DNA from 3 places in the Novosphingobium sp. BL-S-19 genome. Region 3 is predicted to be linked to each of the others. Evidence: riboswitches for the same ligand, from Rfam matches in the RefSeq annotation. Region 3 holds a riboswitch; each other region holds the start of a gene.
The links. Region 3 has a riboswitch for cobalamin ahead of ACZ1JV_RS06080 (TonB-dependent receptor plug domain-containing protein). Riboswitches for the same ligand answer to the same signal wherever they lie in the genome.
Positions count from the first base shown of each region.

Region 1: linked by a shared signal. The riboswitch ahead of ACZ1JV_RS11455 (TonB-dependent receptor plug domain-containing protein) and the one ahead of ACZ1JV_RS06080 (TonB-dependent receptor plug domain-containing protein) in region 3 are both predicted to bind cobalamin.
Region 2: linked by a shared signal. The riboswitch ahead of cobW (cobalamin biosynthesis protein CobW) and the one ahead of ACZ1JV_RS06080 (TonB-dependent receptor plug domain-containing protein) in region 3 are both predicted to bind cobalamin.

Region 1 covers NZ_CM145498.1:647,084-653,823, forward strand. Annotated here, with positions in the region: gene ACZ1JV_RS11440 (tetratricopeptide repeat-containing sulfotransferase family protein) at 1-676, opposite strand, end outside; gene ACZ1JV_RS11445 (cobyrinate a,c-diamide synthase) at 709-2,025, opposite strand; gene ACZ1JV_RS11450 (hypothetical protein) at 2,022-2,609, opposite strand; cobalamin riboswitch at 2,809-3,018, opposite strand; cobalamin riboswitch at 3,076-3,284, shown strand; gene ACZ1JV_RS11455 (TonB-dependent receptor plug domain-containing protein) at 3,473-5,428, shown strand; gene ACZ1JV_RS11460 (DUF1636 domain-containing protein) at 5,428-5,835, shown strand; gene cobT (nicotinate-nucleotide--dimethylbenzimidazole phosphoribosyltransferase) at 5,832-6,740, shown strand, end outside.
Region 2 covers NZ_CM145497.1:865,572-872,311, forward strand. Annotated here, with positions in the region: gene cobN (cobaltochelatase subunit CobN) at 1-2,682, opposite strand, end outside; gene cobW (cobalamin biosynthesis protein CobW) at 2,682-3,731, opposite strand; cobalamin riboswitch at 3,931-4,176, opposite strand; gene ACZ1JV_RS03810 (hypothetical protein) at 4,516-4,827, shown strand; gene ACZ1JV_RS03815 (PepSY-associated TM helix domain-containing protein) at 4,824-6,374, shown strand; gene ACZ1JV_RS03820 (DUF3325 domain-containing protein) at 6,371-6,640, shown strand; gene ACZ1JV_RS03825 (helix-turn-helix domain-containing protein) at 6,660-6,740, opposite strand, start outside.
Region 3 covers NZ_CM145497.1:1,419,847-1,426,586, forward strand. Annotated here, with positions in the region: gene ACZ1JV_RS06075 (PepSY domain-containing protein) at 1-509, opposite strand, end outside; gene ACZ1JV_RS06080 (TonB-dependent receptor plug domain-containing protein) at 514-2,520, opposite strand; cobalamin riboswitch at 2,707-2,952, opposite strand; gene ACZ1JV_RS06085 (hypothetical protein) at 3,293-4,183, shown strand; gene ACZ1JV_RS06090 (helix-turn-helix domain-containing protein) at 4,270-5,151, opposite strand; gene ACZ1JV_RS06095 (phosphotransferase family protein) at 5,289-6,353, shown strand; gene ACZ1JV_RS06100 (acyl-CoA dehydrogenase family protein) at 6,396-6,740, shown strand, end outside.

The DNA.
Region 1 (6,740 bases), on a different replicon from region 3:
CCCAGCCATCGGTGCGCGCCAGCAAGGTGACGCGTTGCAGCGTGACGTCGGTTCCCTGCCGCAACGCCAGTACTTCGGCCCGGTCGAGCAGGGCGGCGGCACGGTCGAATCGACCGGCCTGTTCCTCCAGTTCGGCCAGCCACGCCAGCGGCGGCAGCGCCTCCGGCATGGCCCGCGCGGCGTCGGCCAGAAGCGGGGCCGCTTCGTCGAGCCGCCCCTGGCGCTGGAGATTGCGGCCCAGATTGGCGAGTAGCTGGGGGTGGCGCCCGGCCACGCCGATCGCGGATTCTAGGTGCTCGGCACCTTCCACCAGTTCCTCGCGCTCGCTCAGCAGGTTCCCCAGGCGCATATGCGCGTTGGCATTGCCGGGTTGCTCGGTCAGCGTTTCGCGCAGCGTGGTTTCGGCGTCGTGAAGCCGGCCGGTGTCATGCAGCCACTCGGCCAGATCGTCGCGCGGCCACGCCCGATCGGGGGCCAGCGCGATGGCTTCGCGCAGCAGCGCCTCGAAGCGGTCACCCATTCCGCGCGCCTTGGCACAGAGCGCCAGAACCTCCACCGCGTCCAGCGCGAGCGCGGGCTGCGCGCGCGCCGATTGGGCAAGCGTTTCGGCCCGGTCGAGATCGCCCGAGGACAGCGCGCTGCGCGCGGCGGCAATGGTCTGCGGATCGGCGGACATGCCGCAGCTTAGTGCCCTTGCGCGCGGCGGAGTCAACCGGACTTTACGGCTGGTTCCAGTGCGGTAGCGCCGAATAGCGCTGCCACGAGTTCCGGCGCGGACGCGAAGTAGAGATGCATGTAGCTGGCCGTCAGCGAACCGTGGCGAAATACCCGCTCTCCGGGCCGGCCATCGGGGGTGATGGCGCGGGCAATCGGCTCCAGCGCGGTATCGAGCGTGGAGTAGTGGAAGGTGTGTCCACGCACCGTTTGCCCGTCGATTTCCGCCTGCTGCATGCCCAGCGCGGCAAGGCGGGGCTGCATCGCCGCGCGGGCCGGCAGCAGGCCCAGCAGATGGGCGCGGCCTTGGCCGTCCTTGCCATCGTCCAGCGTTTCGCAGGCGTAGAGCATCCCCCCGCATTCGGCCAGAATCGGCCGGCCGGCGGCATGGTGCGCGCGAATCGCGGCAAGCATCGCTGCGTTCGCGGCGAGACGATGCCTGTGCAGTTCCGGATAGCCGCCGGGCAGCCAGAGCGCGTCGCAGTCCGGCAATTCGCTGTCGGCCAGCGGAGAGAAGAAGGCGATCCGTGCGCCGGCACCTTCGAGCATCGCCAGATTGGCGGGATAGATGAAGGAGAAGGCCGCATCGCGAGCGACCGCGATGGTGTGCCCGGTCAGCATTGCTGGGGAGGCATCAATGGCGCACGGCGGAAAATCCACGGGAGCCGGCAGCCATAGCGTGCTGTCCGGCAAAAGGTCCGCCGCCCGGTCCAGCCGCGCGGCGAGATCGCCCACTTCGCCGGCCTGCACGAGGCCGAGGTGCCGTTCCGGCAGCGTAATCGCGGTATCGCGTGCCATTGCGCCAAGCCAGCGCACGCCGGGGGGCACGCCCTGTTCCAGCATCTCTGCATGGCGCGGGCTGCCCACGCGATTCGCCAACACGGCGGCCACCTTCACGCCCGGACGGTAGCTGGCAAGGCCGTGGACCAGCGCACCGAAAGTCTGCGCCATGGCCGAACCGTCGATCACGGCCAGCACTGGCACGCCGAACCGGCGGGCAAGGTCTGCTGCGGAAGGATCGCCGTCGAACAGACCCATTACCCCTTCGATCAGGATCAGGTCGGCTTCTTGCGCGGCTTCGTGCAGCAGGGCGCGGCATTGCGCCTCACCCACCATGAAGAGGTCCAGTTGATGGACCGGGGCGCCGCTGGCGGCTTCGAGCACCATGGGGTCCAGAAAGTCCGGCCCGCATTTGAACAGGCGCACGCGCCGCCCTTCGCGGGCGTGGCGGCGGGCGAGGGCGGCCGTGACCAGCGTCTTGCCCTGGCCCGATGCGGGCGCGGCGACCAGGAGCGCCGGGCAGGCGGTCATCGGCTGCGCTGGAGGCGCAAGTCGGGACGCGCGCTCACCACCAGTGCCCAGAGCGCGGCGGCAACGCCGGCCCACAGCAGCGTGGCCAGCAGGTTGCCGGGGAAATAGCGGACGATGCGCGGCAGAAATCCGGCCAGCGTCGGATCGGCAAAGCGGCCGCCAAGGAAGTAGAACCCGCCGCTCGTCAGCAGGTGCGAGGTGAATGTGGCGGCGACCAGCAGCGCGGCGATCGCGGGCAGGGCGGCAAGGCGATCCCCCCAGCGGGTGGCGGCGAAACGGCCGGCGAACCACAGCACGGCGTGGCCCGGCAGCAGCATCCAGTAGGCGGGCGTGAAGCAGAAGCCCGAACCGCCCAGCACCCGGATCACCACCACGTCAATCGCGAAACCGAGCGTGAACAGCGCGGCGAAGGCGGAAATGCGGCGCACGAAGAAGCCCAGCACGAAGAAGCTGGCAAGGTCGGTATCGGGCAAATGGACCAGGTGGCTCAGCGAATGGCTGCGCGTCACCAGCATCAGTGCGGCGAGCGCGGCGAACACGTAAAGGTCAAGGCGGGCGAAGGCAGGTTTGGCGGCGGTGTTCATGGGCAATGGTCTCCCGGCAAAATGGAAGGAAGGCGCGTGCACGAAAGGTCCCGGGGCGATATCGCCGGGGCGAGTGGGTCAGCGGATCGGTGTCATTTCGTTCAGGCTCCCTTCGACACGACATGCGGCTTGTCGTCTCGCCAAGGCGGTTCCCGCGATGGAACCCCGCCCCGTCCGCCCGGTACATCCCGCCCGCGCGAAGGATCGACAGCGAAGGGCCGGTTTCCTGACTTGCCGGATCGTCGCGCCTGTCCGCCGCCTTCTCGGATGCCTATCGGCCCAATGGCATATGGCGGGGCGCATCCCCGGCTACAGTTGCGGGAGCAGTGCCGGCCTGCCGCGAACGTCGCCGCGGCCCCGGGCTTCCCGATTAAGCCCTTTCGGGCACCCCTTGCGCCGCCCCGCCTATGGCACTTTGCGCAAGGGCGCAAGCTTCGCACACTTGCCAGCCGGCTTCCCGCACGATAGTTGCCGCGCCGCGACAGGTTCCCCGCAAGGGGATCAAAAGGGAACACAGGTGTAAGACCTGGGCTGCCCCTGCAACTGTAAGCGGCGAGCCGTTCGGCCATTTCGCCATTGGGGGCCAAGCCATTGAAACCGGCGCAATTCCCGAGAAGGCGGCTGAACCGGCACCGACCCGCGAGCCAGGAGACCTGCCCGTCGCAGTCGTTCTTCGTCCGGACAGGGTGTGCCGGGTGAACGGGGGGATTTCCTCGCGCAACGACAGCCACTGCTCCGCCGGACCAGCGCCGGCGCGGGGTACGCCGTCCGAGCGCCCGGCAGCGATGCCGAGCGCGCGCCCGCGTGTTCTTCGTGCCGATGCCTTCGGCTGGAGCTTCGACGACTGTATCGAAGGAAATGCCATGAAGTACCCCATTCTCACCGCCGCCAGCCCGCTTGCGCTGGCACTCGTCTCCATCGCCGTCCCCACTGTTGCCCGGGCTGCGGATGCCGCCGATGCCGGAGCCGATGCAGGAGGAGACGGCATCGTCGTCACCGCGCTGCGCACTCCGGTGGAGGCCGACCGCGTCGCCCAGACGATCACCGTGCTTGACGATGCGCAGATCACCGCCGCCCAGCCGATCGCGGTGACCGACGTGCTACTGCGCACGCCCGGCATCAGCCTTTCGCGCAACGGCGGTTATGGCACCACCACCAGTGTGCGCATTCGCGGCGCGGACGCGGGGCAGAGCGTGATGGTGATCGACGGGATGCGCCTGTCCGACGCATCATCCACCGCCGGCGGCTACGGATTTTCCACGCTCTTCACCGATGATATCGATCGGATCGAGATTCTGCGCGGCCCGCAGTCGATCCTGTGGGGCAGCGATGCCATCGGCGGCGTCATCAATGTGACCACCCGCAAGCCGACCAAGCCGCTGGAAGGCAATTTCGCGGTGGAAGCGGGTACGCATGACACCGTATCCGCCCGCGCCGGGATCGGCGGCACGTCGGACGCGATCGACTGGCGCGTCTCTGCATCGCGCTTCACTACCGACGGCATTTCGGCGCGTGACACCGGCACAGAAGATGACGGCTTCACCCGCACTTCGGCCAGCGGCACGATGACGTTCCGCGTGGCGCCCGGCGTATCGCTGGACTTGCGGGGATACTGGTCCAACTCGCGCAATGAATTCGACGGCACTGCGGGCGATTCGCTGGCCTATGGCCGGACCGAGGAATGGTCGGGCTATGCCGGGCTGAACTTCGCGCTGCTGGACGGCAAGCTGGTCAACCGCGTGGCAGTGACGCAGACCGAGACCGACCGCGCGAACTACGATCCCACGCGCAAGATCCGCCAGATCACGTTCGACGCGCATGGCCGCGTGCGCCGTTACGAATATCAGGGTACCTACAGCTTCTCAGAGGCCGTGCAGGCCGTGTTCGGCGCCGAGCGCGAGGAGCAGCGCATGACCACCGCGTCCCCCACCAACAGCACCACGCCCTATACCCCCACGCCGTACAAGGTGGACACGAACAGCGTCTACGGCGAGCTGCGGGTGACGCCGGTGACCGGGCTGACCGTGAACGGCGGCGCACGGTACGATCACCAGTCGCGCTTCGGCGGCAACACGGTGTTCAGCGCCGGCGCGGCTTATACGCCCAACGAAGGCAAGACGGTGCTTCGTGCCAGCTACGATCAGGGGTACAAGGCGCCTTCGCTCTACCAGATGTTCAGCGACTATGGCGTGGCTAACCTCAAGCCCGAAAAGGCCAAGGGCTGGCAAGTGGGCGCCGAGCAGAGCCTGGGCGAACTGCTCCATGTCTCCGCCACCTGGTTCCAGCGCAATACCGACAATCTGATCGACTTTGCCTATTGCCCCACCAGCGGCACCTTGCCCGACATCTGCTATGTGCCGGGCACCGATACCACGCGCTTCGGCTACTACGCCAATGTCCGCAAGGCCCATGCGCAAGGTCTGGAACTGGCGGCATCGGCCAAGTGGAAGGTGCTGTTCCTGGACGGCAACTACAGCCTGATCGAAGCGGAAGACCGCACGCCGGACAGCAGCACGTATGGCCGCCAGCTGCAGCGCGTGCCGCGTCATCTCGCCAATATCGAGGGCGGCGTGGATCTGCCGCAGGGCATCCGCGCCAGCCTGGCCGCGCGCTATTCGGGTGAAAGCTACAATGCCGCCACTGGCACTGCCAAGCTGGACGATTACTGGCTGCTGGATCTGCGCGCGCAGTGGCAGGTGATGCCCGGGCTGATGCTGCAGGGCCGGATCGAGAACCTGACCGACAAGGACTATGAGACCGTGGCCGGCTATAGCCAGCTTGGCCGCACGGTCTACTTCGGCATCCGGAGCCAGTTCTGATGCTGCGCGCCGTCGCGCCGGGGCCTTCCGTGGTCGTGTGCAACACTTGCCGCCTTTCGGCAGAAGCGCGCGAGGACGACGGCGGTCGGCGCGGCGGCGCGTTGCTGGCAGAGGCGATGCGCGAAGTGCAGGCCGCCGATCCGGAATTGCAGGGCGTGGCCGTTCAGGAAACGGCCTGCCTGTTCGCCTGCCAGCGCCATTGCACCGTGCACATCCGCGCGCCGGGCAAGGTCGGCTATGTGCTGGGCGATTTCACGCCCGGCGAAGAGGCCGCGCGCGCCGTGCTGGAATATGCCGCGCGCCATGCGGCCAGCGAAGAGGGGCAGGTGCCCTATCGCCAGTGGCCGGACGGCGTGAAGGGCCATTTCATCACGCGCACGCCGCCTGAGGGATTTATCTGCACATGACCATGTTCGCCGATCGCGCCGCTTTCGCCGCCGCGCTTGCCCAGCTTCGCGCGCCCGATGCCGCTGCCGTCGCCGCGGCCGAGGGCCGGCAGGCGGTACTGACCAAGCCGGCGGGCTCGCTGGGCCGGCTGGAAGAGATCGCGGTGTTCATGGCCGGCTGGCAAGGCCGCGAAAAGCCGCGCGCGGACCGGATCGGCGCAGTGGTCTTCGCGGGCAATCACGGCGTCGCCGCGCGCGGGGTCAGCGCCTATCCGCCCGAAGTGACGCATCAGATGGTCGCCAACTTCCTTGCGGGCGGGGCGGCAATCAATGCCTTGACGCAGGCCTGCTGCGCCGAACTGTCTGTCGTTCCCATCGATCTCGACCGGCCGACCGGCGACATCACCGCCGAACCGGCGATGAGCGAGGCCGAATGCCTGGAGGCGCTGAACATCGGCGCGGCATCGGTGCGGCCCGACCTCGACCTGCTGTTCGTGGGCGAGATGGGCATCGGCAACACCACGCCCGCCGCCGCGCTTTGCGCACAAGTCTTCGGCGGGGCCGCGCGGGACTGGACCGGGCGCGGCACCGGGGTCGACGATCAGGGCGTGGCGCGCAAGGCCGATGCCGTGGCGGCGGCACTGGCGCTGCACGGCGCCGCCTGCACCGACGCTTTTGAAACCCTGCGCCGCCTTGGCGGGCGCGAGATCGCGGCGATGGCCGGCGCCGTGCTGGCAGCGCGGCATCACGGCATTCCGGTGCTGCTGGACGGGTTCATCTGCTGCGCCGCAGTGGCACCGCTGCAGGCGGACAATGCCGGCGCGCTGGATCACTGCGTCGCCGCGCATTGCTCGGCCGAAGCCGGGCATGTGCGCCTGCTGGAAAAGCTGGGGCTGGATCCGCTGCTGCATCTGGGCATGCGTCTG
Region 2 (6,740 bases), 550 kb from region 3:
CTTGCGGCCGAGTTCCCAGGCAACGGCAGTGGGCACGGCGCGGGTGTCGACCGAGTAGAAGTTGCGCCCCGTGGGAAGTACATCAGGCCGTCCGCGCGTGGGGGCGCCGGAGGGGCCGGGTAGCACGAAGCGCCCGTCGAGTCCGGCCAGCAAGGCTTCGGCCTCGCGCGGGCCGCACAGATCGATGCGGGGGGCGAGGTCGGTGCGGATGGCGTCGAGAACGGCCAGCGTCCTGTCCCCCGCTCCGCTCATCCTGAGCTTGTCGAAGGATGCTGGCGCTGTGCTGTGGTCCTTCGACAAGCTCAGGACGAGCGGAAGTTGGGTTGTTTCGCTAACCCATTCCGCTGCCAGCAATTCGAGCCGTTCGACGGTGTCGCCGTGGGTGCGCCATGGTTCATCGGATACCGCCCCGAGCGGTTCCGGCCGGACGCCATTCCAGCGATCGCCCATCCGGCAGTCGAGCGGGTCGAAGTCCAGACCGAAGTCCTCCGCCATCGCCCGCAGCAGCGAGGCCTGTCCGGCATGGTCATAGCCACGCGGCGTGCGGGCCAGCGCCACTAGCAGGTCACGCCGCAAGCGGCCTTCGGGCGACTGGGTGAAGACATGCAGACCATCGCGGATCTGCAATTCCTTCAACTCGCAGAGGTAGTTGTCGATGGCCGAAAGGGCATCGTCGTCATCACCGCTGGCCCCGGCATCGCGGTCGAGGCCGTGGCTGCGCGCCAGATCGAGAATGTCCCTTCGCAGCCGGTCGAGACGGCGCGGGTCCATTCCGGCGGCGAGGTAGTATTCGTCCACCAGCGCCTCAAGCTGCTTGAGCGGGCCGTAAGTCTCGGCACGGGTCAGCGGCGGGGTGAGGTGGTCGACGACCACGGCGCCGATGCGGCGCTTGGCCTGCGTGCCTTCGCCGGGGTCGTTGACGATGAAGGGGTAGAGTTGCGGCAGCGGCCCGGCGCAGATCTCCGGGAAACACTCGCGCGAGAGCGAGATGGCTTTGCCGGGCAACCATTCCAGATTGCCGTGCTTGCCGACATGGACCACCGCCTGCGCGCCGAAGTCCTGCGCCAGCCAGACGTGGAAGGCGAGATAGGCGTGCGGCGGGGGCAGGGCCGGGTCGTGATAGCTGGCCTTGGGATCGATATTGTAGCCGCGCGCGGGCTGCACGGCGACGGCTAGCTTGCCGAAGCGGTGGACCGGCAGGCGGAATGCGCCGTCCCGCACGAAGGGATCGGCGGATGGCTCGCCCCAGCGTTCGACCATGGCCTTGCGCGCGCTGTCGGGCACCGCTGCGGAGGCGGCTTCGTAGACCGACAGCGGCAGCGAAACTTCGCCGGGCCGGCCCAGTGATGTCAGGTCGTTGGTCACCCCGCCGGTCATCACGCGCATCAGCGCGGCGCCGTCCTTCGATGCTTCGCGGGTGTCGTAACCCGCCTCGTCCAGCGCGGCGATGATCGCGGCGGTGCTGGCGGGGGTATCGAGGCCGACGCCATTGCCGATGCGTCCATCACGGTTGGGGTAGTTCGCCAGCACCAGCGCGACGCGGCGCTCAGCAGACGGCGTGCGGCGCAGGCTCGCCCAGTTGGCGGCGAGATCGGCGACGAACGCCACCCGGTCCGGCGCGACGCGCGGGACGACGATGCCGCACTGGGTCACTTCGTCGAAGCGTTCGGCGGCCTTGAAGGCGACGGCGCGCGTGAACAGGCGGCCGTCCACTTCGGGCAGCGCCACATTCATGGCGAGATCGCGCGGGCCAAGGCCGCGCGCGGCGCCTTGCCACTCGCTTTCCTCGACGCCCGCGAAGGCGACTTGCAGGATCGGGCAATCGGCCTTCTCCAGAATGCCCGGCCTGCGGTCATCGCCTGCGGAGGAGGAGGCGAAGCTGGTGGCATTGACGATCACATCGGGCGCGACCTCGCCCAGCAATCCGCCCAGCCAGTCTACTGCGAAAGGCTCCCGCAAGGCGCGGACGTGGACGGCAGCGACGTTGAAGCCGCGCTCCTGAAGTGCCGCGATCATGGCGTCCACGGCGTCCAGCGTGCCCGCGATCATCAGTGCGCGGTAGAACACCAGCAATGCTAGCGGGCGGCCCTCGGTCCAGCCTGCCTGCACTTCGGCAAGCCCGGCGCGCTCGGTGCCCGCAAGATAGAGCCCGGCGTCGGCCACCGGCACCGGATCGTCCGGCTCGCCCGCGTCATGGCCGATGGTCCGGGCGGCGGTGCGCAGGAACGACAGCGCATTGGCCGTGCCGCCCTGCCGCAGATAGTCACGCATCCGCTCGCGCAGTTCGGCGGGCAGGGTGGAGGCGCGGTCGAGTGCGGGATCGGCCTCCCGCCCGTCGGCAATGGCGGCGAAGGCAATGCCGTTCTCGCGCGCGACGCGGGCGATTTCGTCGATGCCGTAGCCCCAGTAGCTCTTGCCGCCGAGCAGGATCACGCAGACGAATTTGGCCTTGGCGATCACCTTTTCGACATAGAGGTCGATCGAATAGGGGTGGCGCAGTTGCAGCAGGTTGGCGAGGCGAATGCTGGGTGCGCCTTCGGGCATGCGCGCCGCCGCGCCCGCGAAGCAGGCGAGTTCGCTGTCCGCCACGGTGAGGATCACCATGTCGCCGGGAGACTGGTCGAGGTCGATCGCCTCCTCGCCGTTGGAGATCGTCCCCGGCGTGGCGGACAGCAGGTGCATCAGGCGTTCACGACGTCGAGAACGTCCGCCAGCCCCGCCTCGATGGCAGCGCGGTCCAGCCCCTTCTGACCGATGACGACCAGCTGCGTGCGGCGCGCTTCCTGCGGCAGCCAGGCGCGGTCGTAGAAGTGCTGGATGCGCGGGCCGACGGCCTGCACGACAAGGCGGCTGGGCTTGCCGCCGACGGCGACCATGCCCTTCACGCGCAGAATGTCGTGCTCTGCGATAAGGTCGTTCAAACGGGCGAGAAGCGCGTCGAGATCGACCACATCGCCACCAGAGACGACGAAACTATCGAAGTCGTCATGGTCGTGATCCTCGTCCAGCCCGTCGATGTGCGAGGGGCGGGAATCGAGATCGTCCTCGGCCGCGGCGGTGATGCCCAGCAGCGCCGCGATGTCGACGGCGCCGTGATCGGCGCGCACGATCTTCACGCCGGGGCGCGTTTCGGCCAGCACCAGCGTCTCGACATGGGCGAGCGCATCGGCGTCGACGAGGTCGGTCTTGTTGAGTACCACCATGTCGGCGCAGCCCAGCTGTTCCTCGAACAGTTCTTCCAGCGGGCTTTCGTGGTCCAGCATCGGATCCGCCGCGCGGGCCGCTGCCAGTGCCGCCTCGTCGGTGGCAAAGCGGCCGGCCGCGACGGCATCGGCGTCGATCAGCGCGACCACGCCGTCAACCGTGGCGCGGGTGCGGATGTCGGGCCACTGGAAGGCCTTCACCAACGGCTTGGGCAGGGCAAGGCCGCTGGTTTCGATGATGATGTGATCGGGCTTGTTCTCGCGGTCGAGCAGCTTCTGCATGGTCGGCAGGAAATCGTCGGCGACGGTGCAGCAGATGCAGCCGTTGGCCAGTTCGACGATATCGTCTTCCGGGCAGGCTTCGTCGTTGCAGCCCTTCACCAGTTCGCCGTCGACGCCGACATCGCCGAACTCGTTGATGATGAGGGCGAGGCGGCGGCCCTTGGCGTTCTGCAGCAGGTGGCGGATCAGCGTGGTCTTGCCGGCGCCAAGGAAGCCGGTGATGACGGTGGTGGGAACTTTGCTCAACGGTCTTCTCCCGCGCGCCGGTAACTCGGAAACGGGCGGAGCGTCTCGCCGCGTCCGGATGGCCGAAACGCGACGCCTGGCCTGCGACGACGGACAGGCGCGCGCGCCCGACGTGGCATGCCGTTGCGGCCCCGGCCGCATGCATCACGTCGCTCAGACGGAAGAGTTACCGTGCCTTGGCCATTCCCTGGGCCACGGCAAGAGCGACATCGCGCCGGCAGGTCTCCTGGCTCGCGGGTCATCACGCGATGCACGGCCTTCCCAGGCCCCGCATGATTTAGCGTCCGACCCAGTGGCTGCGGCGGAAATCGTCGTCCCGCCGCGAATGTGCATCGCGCTCACCGCTTACAGTTGCAGGGACAGCCCCGGAATCGAGCGGGCGGGCCGCTCTTACCGTGTTCCCGTATTAAGCCCCTTGCGGGGCACCGGCGCGATCTTGCCCGCCGCCGTTGGAGCGGTGGCAGACAGGCAGGCTCCTAGCCTTCGTAACCATGGCCCGCAAGCCTGCATCCGGACGGCGCATTCGGCTGCGGCGTCATTCCGCACCGGCGTTCCGGCGATGCATGGCTATTCCACGTCAGTTTTAAGCTTCGGGCGATTGACTCGACCACCGCCAACGCCTAGCAGCCGAATTTGTGCGAATGGCTCGCAATAGCATGTCGGAAGGTGGTCTAAGCGTGAAAACAACGACTTCATCCGGCAAACCATTCGGCCCGAGTCCGGCTGATTTTGCGGCGGTGCTGCGCTTGGCGCGCGTCGCTCGGTAACAGGCAGGACAGGCGCCATGGCTTCCTCTGCAACCGGCATTACCAGGACGAACCTAGCAGCCCGGCTGCTGGCGGCGATACCGGCCAACTATGCGCTGTCTTCGCTGGCCACGGCCTGCATCGCGCGCGGGCTGGCGTATGGCATGGGTGTCGCGCCGGCGGAGGCGAGCGTGGCGGGTACTCTGCTGTCGTTCGCCATCTTCGCCACAGTGGCGCTGATCGCGTTCGGCATGCGCTCGATCGCGCGCGTGTGGCTGTGGATGGCCGTTTCGGGCGGCGTCATGGCCATTTGGCTATGGTTTTCCCTGCAAGCGGGGGGCCGGCTGTGAAGGATAGCCTGCGGCAATCGATGGCGCTGGTGCACACCTGGTCCGGCCTCGTGCTCGGCTGGTTGCTGTTCGCGATGTTCGCCACGGGCACCTCTGCCTATTTCCAGGACGAGATCACGCGCTGGATGCAGCCAGAGGTTGTGGGCGATGCCGATCCCGTCAAATCGGCGCAAGGGGCGATCCGCTATCTGGAGCGCAAGGCGCCCGACGCCGGCTTCTGGTATCTGTCACTGCCCAACGGCCGCAGCGCGACCACGCAGTTGTTCTGGTATCCCGGCACCGGCGCCGCCGCGCAGACCGAAGCCGTGGTCGATCAGAACGGTGACGAGGTTACCGCGCGCGAGACGCGCGGCGGCTATTTCCTCTATCGCTTCCATTTCGACCTGCACTACATGCCGGTGCTCTGGGCGCGTTATCTGGTCGGCATCGCGGCGATGTTCATGCTGGCGGCGATCCTTTCCGGCGTGATCACGCACAAGAAGATCTTTGCCGATTTCTTCATGCTGCGCTTCGGCAAGGGGCAGCGATCCTGGCTGGACGCGCACAATGTGACAGCCGTGCTGGCGCTGCCCTTTCATCTGATGATCACCTTCACCGGGCTGGTCACGCTGATGACGATGTACGTGCCCTGGGGGATTCTGGCGAACTACGCATCGCCTGATACCTTTCAGGCGCAAGTCTTCGGAGAGGCCGCCGCGCCCGAGCGTAGCGGCACCAAGGCTCCGCTCGTCGATATCGGGCCGCTGATGCGGGCCGCTTCCGCGCAGTGGGGTGGCCGCCAGGTCGGCTACGTGCGGATCGACAATCCCGGTGACGCGAAAGCGACCGTGGCGGTGACGCGCGGACCGGGAGAGGCCATGGGATCGCGCGGCGAAGTGCTGACCTTCGAAGGGGCCACCGGCCGCGTACTCAACGGCAGCCTGCCCAAGGGCGCGGCGCTTGAGACCGAAAGCGTGATGATCGGCCTGCACACTGGGCGTTTCGCGCAAATGGGCCTGCGATGGCTCTATTTCCTCAGCGGGCTGGCGGGCACGGCGATGGTGGGCACCGGATTGGTGCTATGGACGGTCAAGCGCCGCCAGCGGCTGCCCGATCCGCAGCGACCGCACTTTGGTTTCCGGCTCGTCGAACGGCTCAATATCGCCGTCGTGGCCGGTTTGGGCGCGGGGATTCCCGCCTATTTCCTGGCCAATCGGCTGATACCCAGCGGCCTGGCGGATCGGCCGGATTGGGAAATCCACACGTTGTTCGCCGTCTGGCTGGGGGTCCTGCTTTGGGCATTGGTGCGGCCTGCCGCGCGTGCCTGGGTTGAAGGGCTGACGCTTGCGGCGGTGCTCTATGCTGCCGTGCCGGTCGTCAATGCCTTCACCACCAGCCGCGGTCTGCCGATCAGCATTGTGCGCGGCGACTGGCTGTTCATCTCGTTCGATCTGGTGATGCTGGCTCTGGCAGCCCTGTTCGCGCTGGGCGCTGCAAAGCTTTCCGCGCGGTCGCGCAAGGCGGGCACCGACGGTGCGACAGGGCGAGACCGGGCGGTGCGGGCATGACCCACATTCTTGCGATCCTGTTGGCGCTTGGCGGTTTCGTCGCACTGGCGCTGTCGATGTCCCGCCATCAGCGGGACCTTGCCGGGCGCACCCTGGCCAAGAGTCAGGCCCATGCGATCCGGGTTGCCGGATATGCCTTGCTGGCGCTGGCTTTCGGGGTGGACGCCATGGCGTTCGGCGGCGGCTATGGCGCGGTCGCCTGGTGTGCCCACTTGTCGGTGGGCGCCTGGTTGACCATCGCGCTGCTGCACTGGCGCAAGGGCTGATCGCCCGCCGCCGGTTCGATCAGCAGAGCGCGTGCAGGCGCGCGAAATCCTCCTCCACTGCGCGGCCCAGCATCGCGCGATAAGCCGCGAAATCGGGCAT
Region 3 (6,740 bases):
CGTTTGTAGGTCTGGACCGTCCACTGGTCGATATCGGTTTCGACCGGCGTTGCAGCGCTGCCGGCAATGCCGTGTCCCGCGGCGAAATCGCCGGCAATTTGGCCGATATCGGGCGTGCCTGGCAGGGCGAGCGGCTTGCCGCTGGCAAGGTCGAAAGCAGCGGGGATCGTCCGCATCTGCGGGATCGGCCGATCGGCGGCGTCTGCGGGAATTACCCGCAAGATTGCGCGGCCCGCCATCATCTCCATGCGGGCGGAGGCGATCGGCGTGTCCGGTGCAATATCGACTGCCTCGAATGCCACCGGTTCCGGCAGGTGCAGGGGCGCAAGCCCCTTTACCTGCGTGGAAGGTTCCAGCCTCGGATAGTCCACGTAGATCATCACGAAGCCCGAAAGGCACCAGATCGTCATCAACAGTCCGGCGAAGACGCCAAGCCAACGATGAAGCACAAGGATCGGGCGCGGCAGCAGGCTGCGCGAACGGACTGCCCGAGGCTGAAGGGTCGTCATCGCCTCAGAAGCTCAGGCCGTAGCTCATCCGCAGCGTGCGCGGCACGCCCCGGTTGAAGTAAAGGAAGCGGCTATTGCTGCCGTCGAGCGCGCCTTGGTCGGTCACGGCCGATTGATAGCCGCGCGTCGCGTATTCCTTGTTGAACAGGTTATCGACATTGACGCCAAAGCGGTTCCGCCGCGCTGCACCGTCCAGGTAGAGATAGGCTCCGGCATCGACCAGTGCATAGTTGCCATAGTTCCGGCGGCCAAAGCCGGATGCGGTGGACCAGACATCGCCGATCCAGTTGACCGAGAGATTGGCGCCGAATGGCTGGTTCTCGGGCGCATAGGACAGCGTGCCCTTGGCGTATTGCTTGGGATTGCGATCGAGCTGGGTCGACGATCCCCTCTCGCGCACGCGGGCGTAAGTATAGCTGGCGTTGAGGCTCCAGCCCCCGGCCATCTGCGCCATGAGTTCAAGCTCGCCGCCTTGCGAGCGGACCTTGCCGTCAAGATTGGCGTAAGTGCCGTTCGGGTAGGCGGGATCGTCGTAGACAGTATCGATCATGTTGGTGATGCGACGGTTGAAGTAGGTCGCTTTCCAGCCCAGCGAGACCGCACCCACCGGCACCGTGCCCCCTGCTGAGGCATTGAGATTGAGGCTCTGTTCCGGTTCGAGGTTGGGATTGCCGATCTCGCAGCAGGGATCATTGCCGTAAAGCTGCGAGGCATCGGGCAGCACGAAGGAGGTGCCGCCGTTCGCTTCCACATAGAGGGCATCGGCAAAATCATAGCGACCCGAGACGTTCCAGATCGTCTTCTTCGCGCCGTCCGTACGGTTGTAGCGCAGACCCGCGGCGAGCCGGCCCTTCGATGAAATCTCGTCGGTAGTGCGGACCTGGAAGATGCCCGCGTGGACCTGCTCGCTGGTCGGCGCGATCAGCAGCACGTCATCGCGGCCGGAGAAGTTCTGGAAGTCGTAGCCCAGCAGGTATTCAAGGCCGGGGTGGAGGTGCAACTTCACCACCGCGCTGCCACCCCAATCGCGATAGCCCCAGAACGTGCCGGCAGGGTAGATCACCTGCGGCTGAAGATCGGGAAGCGAATTGCGGATCTGGACGTAGGCGGTCTTCCAGTCGTGGAAATAGCCCTTGAGGAAGAACTGCACCGTATCGCTGCCGGTGTAGTCGAGCCGGACGCTGGCGATTTCCTCGTTTCGGTCGTTCCGGCTTTCCCGGATGCGCGTGGGCGAAAGGTTGTCCAGCTTCGCCTCGGTGTGCTGGTACTGGGCATTGAACGCCAGATCGGGAGCAAGGTCATACTGATATTTCAGGCCCGCCGACCAGAGATCGTAGCCCAGGCGGCGATCGGTCAGGCTGGGCTGGTACGCGCTGTAAGGCATGTAACCTTCGGACTGGTTGTGCGAGGCATAGGCCACGAAGCGATGCCCGCCCACCGCGCCGCGGAGATAGCCGTCCACGCTGGTCCCGCCCCACGAGTCCACCGAGGCATTGGCCTGGCCATTGAAATCGTCGGTGAAACTGCGCGTCACCACGTTGATGACGCCCGCTGAGGCCTGCGTGCCGTAGAACAGGCTCTCTCCGCCGCGCAGCACTTCGATCCGCTCGATCATGCTGGCGGGCAGTGTATCGTTGGGCGAAGTGCCGCCGTAGAGGCGGTTGTTCAGGCGAATGCCGTCCATCGTCCAGAGAACGTCCTGCGTACGCGAGCCCTGAAGCGAAACGTCGACATAAGTGAACGGACCGTTGCGACCGCGAATGTAAAGGCCGGGCACCGATTCCAGCGCCTTGACCACGTCCACCGCGCCGCTGTCCTTGATCTGCTTTCCGCTGACGGTGACAACGTCGTTACCGTACCGGGAAAGCTCCTGCGGCAGAGTTTCCTCAAGGCTTTGGCCAGTCACGACGATGGCCTGATCCTCACCGGCTTCCTCGGCAAGGGCTGGCGTGTTCCAGACAAGGCCAAGCGCCACGGCAAGCGCCGTGTGCGAAACGGATGCGAACTTCATTTTAATCCCCCTGTCGAGCGCCATGCGATCCGAAGCAGGGGACTGCCGTTCGCGAACGGCCGGCGCGCCGTCCGGCCGGGCGCCCATGATAAAGGGACGACCGCTCAGCGCACCGTGCGGCCCCTGCCGCTGGTTCGTCGCTCAGACGGAGAAACACCGTGCCCCGGCCATCCCCTGGACCAAAGCAAGAGCGACCGAACGCCGGCAGGTCTCCTGGCTCGCGGGTCATAGCTTGATGCACGGCCTTCCCAGGCCTCGCATGTCTTAGCGTCCGGCCCAGTGGCTGCGACAGGCGCCTTGGCCCTGCCGCGCGATGTGCATCGCGCTCGCCGCTTACAGTTGCAGGGACAGCCTCGGATTCGAAGGGCGAACCCCTCTCACCGTGTTCCCATTTTAAGCCTCTCTCGAGGCACCGGCGCGATCTTGTCCGCCATCCCGTTTAAGGGAAGGCGGGCGCAGAGCTAGCTGGGGTGTGTAATTGGCGCAAGAGTGAACTGTCTGGTGGCATTCGCGAAGACGATATCATCTTAGCTGAATGAATGGCAGACTCAGGAGGGCACGCACGCGACCGTGAACGGCGGGAAGGGGGCACATCCCTGTCAATCTGGCTCCCCGCCGCGGCGAGGAGCCAGTTTTTTAGATTTCCGCGCCTTCTGCAAGGGTAAGGGCGTTCTCCACACCCACCCCCGCAATTTCAGCCATTTGAGTAGGCTGGCGCGAGGACTGGGGTTATGCGAGGTCAGAAGCGGGGTTCTTTCCGCCGGGGGGCGACTTGAAGACAGGGTATATTGCAGCCGCATTGATCGCCGCCATGGCATTCGGCCATGGCGCGGCCTCAGCGCAGAAAACGGAATCCGTTCTGAAGCCGACATCGCCATGGAGCTTGTCCCCGGCGCAGGACAGTTGCGTCCTCTCGCGGCAGTTCGGCGGGGCAAAGGATAATCTGTTTCTGCGCATGCGTACATTCTCGCCAGGATACAATTTTGACTACACCCTCGCCGGGCCGCCGGTTACGAGGATCAAGTCGGCGCAGGACAAATTCATCGCTTATGGATCAGGTGCCCCGTTGCCATTCTTGTCGCTCGCCTCTGGTGTTTTGGCGGCGCATGGCGCGGCCATCATTTTCAATACCGATATGTCAGTCGACCAGCCTGCGCTTGAGAAGGCGGATCGTGCCTACCCAGACGCGGCGTTGGAAGGTAGTATCAGCCGGTTCAGCATCAGCGCCGCCAAACAGAAACTGGTCCTGGATACAGGGCCGATTGCGCCGGTTATGAACGCGGTGCGTCATTGCACGGACGAACTGGTCGAAAGCTGGGGCTTGAACCCGGATGTGCAAGCGAAACTGTCCCGTCCAGTGAAGGCGCTGAACGCCCGCGCCGTGAATGCATTAGTCGCGGCCGACGACCCGCCACAAGCAGTCAGAAGCCTGGGAGGATTTGCCCGTCTACACCTACGTGTAATGGTCGACGCAACCGGTGCGCCGACCGAATGCAAAACATTCCCGACCGATGGCGTGCCCGATTTCGAAGTCAATGCATGTGATATCATAATGAAAAACGCCCGCTATTCGCCGGCCCTTGACGAGCATGAGCAACCCGTACCGTCGTATTTCATGTCAGCGATTTTCTTTGCCACCCCTGAATTCTTGCGTTCGCGATAGGATCGCTTCGGCGACATCGCAACGACGTCTGAGGTCGGTTTCTATTTGGCGTCCCTTAGCTCCGGCAGCGCAAAGCCGCCACGGTTTCAGCCGTGTTCTTTCGAACGCCAGATGCGCTGCTGGTACTGGCGCGGTGTCAGGCCGGTGGCGCGGCGGAAGGCATGGGCCAGGCTGGAGGTCGAGGCGAAGCCCACGGCATCGGCCACTTGCTTGATGCTTTCCTGCGTGGCGAGCAGGCGCTTCACCGTTTCCAGCCGGTGGTGATGGACATATTGCCCCACGGTGCAGCCCCGGCTGCCCAGAAAGCCGCGTGTAAGCTGGCGGACGGAGACGCTGCACAGTGCGGCGAGTTCGTCCAGCGAAGGCGGCATGGCATCGCGCTCCAGCCGTTCATCGATCACGCGCAGGCGCCAGGGAGCCAGGCCGCCGTGCGCGGTTTCTTCGGCGATTTCCTCGAAATAGCGGCACAGTTCGACGGTCAGTTGGGTGGCGATCGAGCCGACCAGCAGTTTGGAATCCCGGCGCGGTGTGCGCGCTTCTTGGGCAAGGCGGCGCAGCAGCAGGCGCACGGTCTGGCTGGCGATGTCCAGCGCCGCGGTGAGGCGGGGAGCAGTCCATTCCATGCGCTCCCCGAACCGGTGCCGCGCCAGCCGTCCGCGGAGTTCGCAGCGGATCGAATGCTGCGCTTCCGCTCCGTCCCATCGCAGTTGAAGCGGATGGCCGGGCGGCACGAAAACGATATCGCCCAACTTTTCGAAACGGTGCCTCTCCGATCCTTCAGGCGCGAAGGCCCCGCGCGCATTGGCGGGGCGTGGGGTAACGCAGAGGTCGAGCAGCGCATGATCGCTTGCCAGCATCGTCGCACCTCCGCTCGACAAGCTGCCATGGACGATAGTGACTTCGGCCGAGGAAAAGCTGAGGTCGGCCCCCGCCCTTGATCGTCCCCGTCTCTCGCTCGCTGCGTCCATGCTCTCCGATCCCGTCCAATACTGCGTCGCAATTTGGCCAAATCTCCGCCTCTCGTCCAGATCGGGATGCATGACCGGATTGCGAAGGGGCACCGGGATCCGCAGACTGGCGGCAAGACAGAACACTGGAGGATGCCATGCCGCAGCAGATGACCGAAGCGCTCGACGACTTCGGCGGCCAGATCGATTGGCCCCGCCTCAACGAATGGATCTCGGCGCAGGACGTGCCGGGAAGCGGCCCCGTAACTGCCGTGCGCAAGCTGGCGGGCGGGCTTCAGAACAGCGTTTTCCTGATCACGCGCGGCGGCGAAGACCTGATCCTGCGCCGGCCGGGCAAGCACCTGAAGCCCAAGAGCAATGAGACCATGCTGCGTGAGGCACGCGTGCTGACCGCGCTGGAAGGCAGCACCGTGCCACATCCGCGCGTGCTGGCGACTTGCGCCGATCCGGGCGTGATCGGGGCCTGCTTCTTCTTGATGGAGCCGCTCGAAGGCTTCGCGCAGTCGGGCGAGTTGCCGGGGCAATATGCCACCGATGCCGGCTGGCGGCGCGCCATGGGGGAGGAACTGGTCAAGGCGGCGGCGGCACTGGGCGCGGTCGATCACGTCGCGGTGGGCCTTGCCGATCTTGGCAAGCCCGACCAGTGGCACGAACGGCAGGTCGAGCGCTGGCGATCCCAGCTGGAAGGCTATGCGGCAACGCCGGGCTACGATCCGGGCGAACTGCCGCATGTCGATGAAGTGGGCCGCTGGCTGGCCGACAACCTGCCGACCGATCGCCGGATCGGTCTGGTCCATGGCGACATGCAGTTTCCCAACGTCATGTTCTCGCTGAAGGCGCCGAAGATTTCCGGCGTGCTCGACTGGGAACTGGTTTCGCTGGGCGATCCGCTGCTCGATCTGGGCTGGATCCTGTCCAGCTGGTCGGAAGCCGCCGATCCCGAAGGCAAGGCGCCGATGGTGCGGCCCTGGGACGGCTTCCTGTCACGGCGGGAACTGGTGGAACTTTACGGCGCGCTCAGCGGGCGGAACATGAGCGAGATGCCGTGGTTCTTCGCGCTTGCCTGCTACAAGCTCGCCTGCCTGCTGGAGGGCACATACGCCGCTTCGAAGGCCGGAAAGGTGCCCGCCAATGTGGGGGAATCGGTCCACGGCTACGCCACCTGGCTGATGACCAAGGCGCGCCAGATCATCGCGGGTTGAGACCTGCCAAACACCATTACGACATTTGAGGATGAGGATCACATGGACTTCTCGACCGATCCTGAATTTCAGGAAAAGCTCGACTGGATGAACCGCTTCGTGCGCGAGGAAGTGGAGGCGATGGACCTTCTGTTCCCGCAGGGCAGCGAGCAGTTCAATATCCGCAACCGCAAGGCGCGCGCCATGGCGAAGAAGCTTCAGGCGCGAGTGAAGGCGCAGGGGCTCTGGGCCTGCCACCTGACGCCGGAACTGGGCGGCAAGGGCTATGGGCAGGTGAAGCTGGCGCTGATGAATGAGATCCTTGGCCGCACCTCGTGGGGCCCGGTGATCTTCGGCTGCGCGGCGCCCGATACCGGCAATGCCGAAATCCTGGCCATGTTCGGCACG